3 regions of the Stenotrophomonas sp. YJH_SMC_135 genome follow, and region 1 is predicted to be linked to each of the others. Evidence: predicted binding sites of a transcription regulator. Region 1 holds the regulator's gene; each other region holds the start of a gene.
What was found. Region 1 encodes HrcA, which represses chaperone genes, less so after heat shock. Its sites were predicted from a motif close to TTNGCACTCNNNNNNNNNGAGTGCNAA; they were not measured.
Positions count from the first base shown of each region.

Region 2: the regulator HrcA is predicted to act here: its motif matches at 915-941, upstream of AC5P98_RS07675 (co-chaperone GroES).
Region 3: the regulator HrcA is predicted to act here: its motif matches at 947-973, upstream of rpoH (RNA polymerase sigma factor RpoH).

Region 1 covers NZ_JCAFVN010000001.1:1,026,479-1,028,744, forward strand. Annotated here, with positions in the region: gene recN (DNA repair protein RecN) at 1-347, opposite strand, end outside; gene hrcA (heat-inducible transcriptional repressor HrcA) at 463-1,527, shown strand; gene grpE (nucleotide exchange factor GrpE) at 1,591-2,106, shown strand.
Region 2 covers NZ_JCAFVN010000002.1:247,093-249,358, reverse strand. Annotated here, with positions in the region: gene groL (chaperonin GroEL) at 1-499, opposite strand, end outside; gene AC5P98_RS07675 (co-chaperone GroES) at 581-868, opposite strand; gene AC5P98_RS07670 (endonuclease) at 1,180-2,266, shown strand, end outside.
Region 3 covers NZ_JCAFVN010000002.1:210,442-212,707, reverse strand. Annotated here, with positions in the region: gene rpoH (RNA polymerase sigma factor RpoH) at 60-935, opposite strand; gene ung (uracil-DNA glycosylase) at 1,214-1,927, opposite strand; gene AC5P98_RS07485 (response regulator) at 1,924-2,266, opposite strand, start outside.

The DNA.
Region 1 (2,266 bases):
TGCGCCAGGGTCACCGGGCGGCCGTTGATCCAGGCCCGCGAGCCGCCATCGGCACGGATCACGCGGCGCAGCTGGCACTGCTCCTCGTCGTCCAGCTCGTTGTCGGCCAGCCACTGGCGCGCGGCCTGCAGCTGGTCCAGCGCGAACTCGGCCGACAGCTCGGCGCGCGCGGCGCCGTGGCGGACCACGCCGCTGTCGGCGCGCAGGCCGGACAGGAAGCCCAGCGCGTCGACCATCAGTGACTTGCCGGCGCCGGTCTCGCCTGAAACCACGGTCATGCCTGGCCCGAACTCCAGTTCGGTGGCGCGGACGACGGCGAAATCCTTGATCGAAAGATGTCTGAGCATGGGTAAGGGGGTGTCAGCAGCCGCGCAACGCTAGCACGCGGGCGCGGGAGGTCCAATGACTTGCCAAGGTGATCCGCCGCCATTATCTAGTGTCCGTGTCTCACAGGTTGATTCCATGCACGGTTCTCCCGACCAGCTTGCCCCGCGTGCGCGCCATCTGCTGCGCACGCTGATCGCGCGTTACATCCAGGACGGTGAGCCGGTCGGCTCGCAGACGCTGGCGCGCGTGGCCGGGCTGGAGGTCAGTCCGGCCACCATCCGCAACATCCTGGGTGACCTGGAAGACCTCGGGCTGCTGGCTTCGCCGCACACCTCGGCCGGGCGCGTCCCGACCGCACATGGCTACCGGGTGTTCGTCGACAGCCTGCTGCAGATGCAGCCGCCGGGCGAAGGCGAGCTGGCCCGGCTGCGCCAGGAACTGGCCGGCGGCGGCAGCACCCAGGCCCTGCTTGGCAGCGCCTCGGAGCTGCTGTCGGCGATGAGCCACTTCGTCGGCGTGGTCAGCGCCCCGCGGCGCGAGCAGTTCGCGTTCCGCCAGATCGATTTCGTGGCGCTGGACGGGCGCCGGGTGCTGGCGATCCTGGTGTTCGCCGACAACGAGGTGCAGAACCGGGTCATCGAGACCCGCCAGGAGTTCGCGCCGGGCCAGCTGGAACAGGTCGCCAACTACCTCAACGCGCATTTCGCCGGCCTGCCGATGGCCGAGATCCGCACCCGCCTGCTGCTGGAACTGCGTGATGCCCGTTCGGAGCTGGAGCAGCTGCTGGCGCACAGCATCGAGCTGGCCGAGCAGGCCCTGCAGCCGGCGGCCGATGACATGCTGGTGGCCGGGCAGACCCGTCTGATGGGGGTGCAGGACCTGTCCGACCTGGAGCGCCTGCGCGAGCTGTTCGAGCTGTTCTCCAGCAAGCGCGAGATCCTGCAGCTGCTGGAGCGCACCATCCAGGCCCCGGGGGTGCGCATCTTCATCGGCGAGGAGACCGGGATGATGCCGTTGCAGGGGGTGTCGCTGGTCACCGCCCCCTATACCGCCAATGGCCAGGTGCTGGGCGTGCTGGGCGTGATCGGCCCCAAGCGGATGGCCTACGACCGGATGATCCCGCTGGTCCAGGCTACTGCCGATGTACTCGGCGCGGCGTTTTCGCCAGCCGGGCGCACTCCTGGAACATCCGACGCTTGAAACGCAGCATCCCGCCCACACTAGGGTGGGTGGAGGCGGAGACTGACCGCCAGGGACCCAGACATGAACCACGAACATCCAGATATCGAATCCCAGCAGACTGCCGCCGATGCGGCCGCCGCCGCCGGCGTCAACGACGAAGTGGAGCGCCTGCGCGCCGAGGTCGAGCAGATCAAGGCCGATGCGCTGCGTGAGCGCGCCGACCTCGAGAACCAGCGCAAGCGCGTTGCCCGTGACATCGAGCAGGCCCGCAAGTTCGCCAACGAGAAGCTGCTGGGCGAGCTGCTGCCGGTGTTCGACAGCCTGGATGCCGGCTTGAAGGCGGCCGGCGATGACCCGCATCCGCTGCGCGAGGGCCTGGAGCTGACCTACAAGCAGCTGCTGAAGGTTGCCGCCGACAACGGGCTGGTCCTGCTGGACCCGATCGGCCAGCCGTTCAACCCGGAACACCACCAGGCCATCAGCCAGGTGCCGGCCCCAGACGCCGCCCCGGGCAGCGTGGTGACCGTGTTCCAGAAGGGTTACCTGCTCAACGAGCGCCTGCTGCGGCCGGCGCTGGTGGTGGTGGCCGCCGACTGACCCCTCCAGGGCCGGAAGGCGGGAATGTCCCGTCACCCGGCCCGACGCTGAACGCGCCGGGCGACCGGAAACACAGCGTTCGGGAGATGGCTTGAATGTTCCACGAGCCTCCCCCACATCGTATTCATCCACCGGCCGAACGGCCGGACTGACCCCAACA
Region 2 (2,266 bases), on a different contig from region 1:
TCATCGCGTCAGCGATGATCTGGCCGATCGACTCGTCCGAGTTGGCCGAGATGGTACCGACCTGGGCGATCGCCTTGTCGTCGGCGGTCGGCTTGGAGATGTTCTTCAGCTCGGCGACGGCGGCCGAGACGGCCTTGTCGATACCGCGCTTGAGGTCCATCGGGTTCATGCCGGCGGCAACGGCCTTGGCGCCTTCGCGGATCAGGGCCTGGGCCAGCACGGTGGCGGTGGTGGTGCCGTCGCCGGCATCGTCGTTGGTGCGCGAAGCAACTTCCTTCACCATCTGCGCGCCCATGTTCTCGAACTTGTCAGCCAGTTCGATCTCCTTGGCGACGGAGACGCCGTCCTTGGTGATGGTCGGCGCGCCGAAGCTCTTTTCCAGCACGACGTTGCGGCCCTTCGGGCCCAGGGTGGCCTTGACGGCATTGGCGAGAACGTTGACGCCGCGCACCATGCGCGAACGGGCGTCTTCACCGAAACGAATATCCTTGGCAGCCATTGCATTTACCTCATTGGTAGCGCCGGACGATGCCCGGCGGCTGGGAGTTTGGGATCAGGTTGAAACAGGTCGCGCCGGGGCTCAGCCGATGACGGCGAGCACGTCGTCTTCGCGCAGGACCTTGTATTCGACGCCTTCGCTCTTGTACGAGCTGCCGGCGTACTGGCCGTAGATGACCTTGTCGCCGACCTTCAGCGACGGCGCGCGCACGTTGCCGTTGTCCAGCGGCTTGCCCGGGCCGACGGCCACGACCTCACCCTTGGTGGACTTTTCCTTGGCCGAGTCGGGGATGACGATGCCACCGGCGGAGATTTCGTCGGCTTCGATCGGCTTGACCACAACGCGGTCGTGCAGCGGCTTGATGCTCATAGGAGACCTCTTAAGTGATTGATTGGTCTAAAAAAGTCCGGCGATGTTAGCACTCACCCCAGGCGAGTGCCAGAACCGCACGTGAAGAAACCCGACAACGTCGGGAGCAGGGCAGAGATGGAGCCCCGCCGCCCCCTTTCAAGGGCGGAATGAAAAAATTTTTCCGCCCGCGCGCCTCGGCCAAGGCGTCGGTCCTGGACAATTTCGGTGACAAGCGTCGCACTGTCAGATATCTGACGTTCATTTACGACAAAGTGTCACTGGATCGGCCTTAGGCTCGGTCAGGCATTCCCAATCACAAGGAGTAGTCGATGCGATTGCTGTCCCCGCTTGCCGCCGCCTGCCTGCTGGCACTGGCCGCCGCGCCGGCCCAGGCCGAGGTTTTCATCAACGAACTGCACTACGACGACAGCACCGCCGCCGGTGACGTCGGCGAAGCCATCGAAGTGGTCGCCACCGCCGGCGAGGACCTGTCCGGCTACCGCCTCTACCTCTACAACGGCAGCAATCCTTCGGCGGCCGCGGTCTACGCCAACAACCCGGTCCCGGCCGGCACCGCCGCCGGCTGCGGCAGCGCGACCATCGCCGTGGTCAACTACCCGACCAACGGCATCCAGAACGGCCCCAACGACGGCATCGCCCTGGTCGATGCCAGCGGCAAGGTGGTCCAGTTCCTCAGCTACGAGGGCGCCATCACCGCCTCCGGTGGCCCTGCCGCCGGCATGACCAGCCAGAACATCCCGGTGGCCGAGACCAACAGCACGGCCGCGGGCACCTCGCTGCAGCTGACCGGCAGCGGCAGCCAGTACACCCACTTCACCTGGGCCGAGTCGGCCAGGCAGACCTTCGGCAGCTGCAACAACGGCCAGACCTTCAGTGGCGGCGGCACGCCGGGCCCGAACACACCGCCGTCGGTCTCCACCACCACCCCGGCGCAGGGCAGCAGCACCTTCCCGGCCGCCGCCGACCTGGAAGTGGTGTTCAGCGAGACGGTGAACCTGGCCAGTGGCGCCTTCGCCCTGAGCTGCGGCACCTCCGGCAGCGTGCCGTTGACCTTCCCGGCCAGCGGCCGCAGCGTGAAGCTGTCCACCAACACTGCGCTGGTGGCCGGTGAGGCCTGCCGCTTCGACATCCGCGCCGCGCGCATCACCGACCTGCAGGGCGCGCACCCGGCCGCCGACAGCCGCATCGCCTTCACCGTGGCCAGCACCGGCGGCAATCCGGACCCGGGCAACCCGGGCGTGCCGGCCGGCTACTACTCCAAGGTCAACACCAGCAGCCCCAGCCAGCTGCGCTGCTCGCTGCATGCCACCATCAAGGGCCACACCGCCTACCCTTACAGCGGCTCGGGCACCAGTACCTGGACCATTCTGGAAATCGCCGACGAGGATCCGAACA
Region 3 (2,266 bases), on a different contig from region 1:
ACCGAAAAGAAAAGGCCCGGCAATGCCGGGCCTTTTCATTGCTTCAACACCGTCCCGCCTTACGCGGTGAACAGCGCCTTCATCTTCTTCAGCGCGTTCGCTTCAACCTGGCGGATGCGCTCGGCCGACACGCCGTACTCGTCGGCCAGCTCCTGCAGCGTCACCTTGCTGTCGGCATCCAGCCAGCGGCGGCGGATGATGTCACGCGAACGCGCATCCAGTTCCGCCAGGCCTTCGCGCAGCAGCTGCATCTGGTTGTCTTCGCTGTCCTCGCGCTCGTAGGCCATCGACGGGTCTTCGTCATCGGCGACCAGGAACGCAGCCGGCGACGGCGGTGCGTGTTCGTTGTCCTCGTCGGTCGGCGCATCGAAACCGATATCGCGGCCGGACAGGCGCGACTCCATTTCCATGACCTCGCGCTCGGACACGTTCAGGTCCTTGGCCACCGCGCTCACTTCCGCCGCGTTCATCCAGCCCAGGCGCGTCTTCGACTTGCGCAGGTTGAAGAACAGCTTGCGCTGCGCCTTGGTGGTGGCGACCTTCACGATGCGCCAGTTCTTCAGGATGAACTCGTGCATCTCGGCACGGATCCAGTGCACCGCGAAGGAAACCAGGCGCACGCCCATGTCCGGGTCGAAGCGCTTGACCGCCTTCATCAGGCCGATGTTGCCTTCCTGGATCAGGTCGCCCAGGGCAAGGCCGTAGCCGTTGTAGCCGCGGGCCACGTGCACCACGAAGCGCAGGTGCGAATGCACCAGCTCGCGGGCAGCGTCCAGATCGTTGCCGTCGCGGAAGCGACGGGCCAGGTCCTGTTCGTCATCGACCGACAGCACCGGGATCTGGTGCACGGCACCGATGTAGGCGTCCAGCGAACCGAGCGCACTGGGAATCGGGAGATTGTTTGCCACAAGGGCAGTAGAGGTGTTCTGGCTCATAGGCACCCATCTTAGCAGTCCGGCAATTGGACTGCTAAAGGAGGAAAAAGTTCCAGCGTCCCATTGATGCAACACTGGTCCCAAACAGAGCCCTACCGTAGCGCGATTTGATGACAGTGGCGAGCACGCTTTTCGGGATTCACAATCCCTTGGAATTCAAGCAATTACCTGCCGTAAAGCGGCCGATTCCGGTCAAGCGGAGCTGAACGGGCCGTTCTGAAGGCCCATTCAGGCCCGGGAACGTTGCCCGCTGTTCAGGCCCAGCGGCCCGCCGGCCCTCAGAGTGCCGAGCGCGGCGGCAGCGACCAGTCGATCGGGGCCTGGCCGCGGCGCTGCAGGTACTCGTTGGCCATCGAGAAATGACGACAGCCGAGGAAGCCCCGATGGGCCGAAAGCGGCGACGGATGCGGCGACTTCAGCACGCGATGGCGGCGGGTGTCGATCACCTTGCCCTTCTGCTGCGCATAGGCGCCCCAGAGCATGAACACCAGCCCTTCGCGCTCGCGGTTGAGCACATCCACCACGTGGTCGGTGAAGCCTTCCCAGCCACGACCCTGGTGCGCACCGGCCTTGCCCTCTTCCACCGTCAGCACCGCATTGAGCAGCAGCACGCCACGCTGCGCCCACGGAATCAGGCAGCCGTGGTCCGGACGCGGGATACCGAGATCGCTCTCGATCTCCTTGTAGATGTTCAGCAGCGACGGCGGCACCGGCACGCCCGGCGGCACCGAGAAACTCAGGCCATGTGCCTGGCCGCGACCGTGGTACGGGTCCTGCCCGAGGATCACCACCTTCACCTGCTCGAACGGCGTGGCGTCGAACGCGGCGAAGATCTGCGGGCCGGGCGGGAACACCGCCGCGCCACTGGCCTTGCGCTGGCGCAGGAAGCTGGACAGCTCGCGCATCTGCGGCTGCAACAGGTAATCGCCGACATGCTGCTTCCAGCTCGGTTCCAGCTGGATCGTCGGGGTGTCGGCTACTTCATCCATCATCGCAACAGAGGTCCATCGTTCAATCGGGCCAGCCTCAGCTGGAACAGCACCTTGGTGACCAGCAGCCGTTCTTCGATCGGCTTGAGCACCAGGTCGTTGGCACCGGACTGCAGCAGCCCGGTCTGGTTGTGCGGGTTGCCATCGCCGGTCATCACCAGCACCGGCAGGCGGCGCTTGCCGTAGCCGAAATCCACGCGCACGCGCTGCACCACGTCGCGACCGCTCAGTTCGCCCTTCAGGGTGACGTCGGTCAGCACCAGGTCGATGCGGTGGCGACTGCGGCCCAGCGACTCGGCGGTGAGCAGGGTGAACGCTTCTTCGGCGCTGACCACGTGCAGC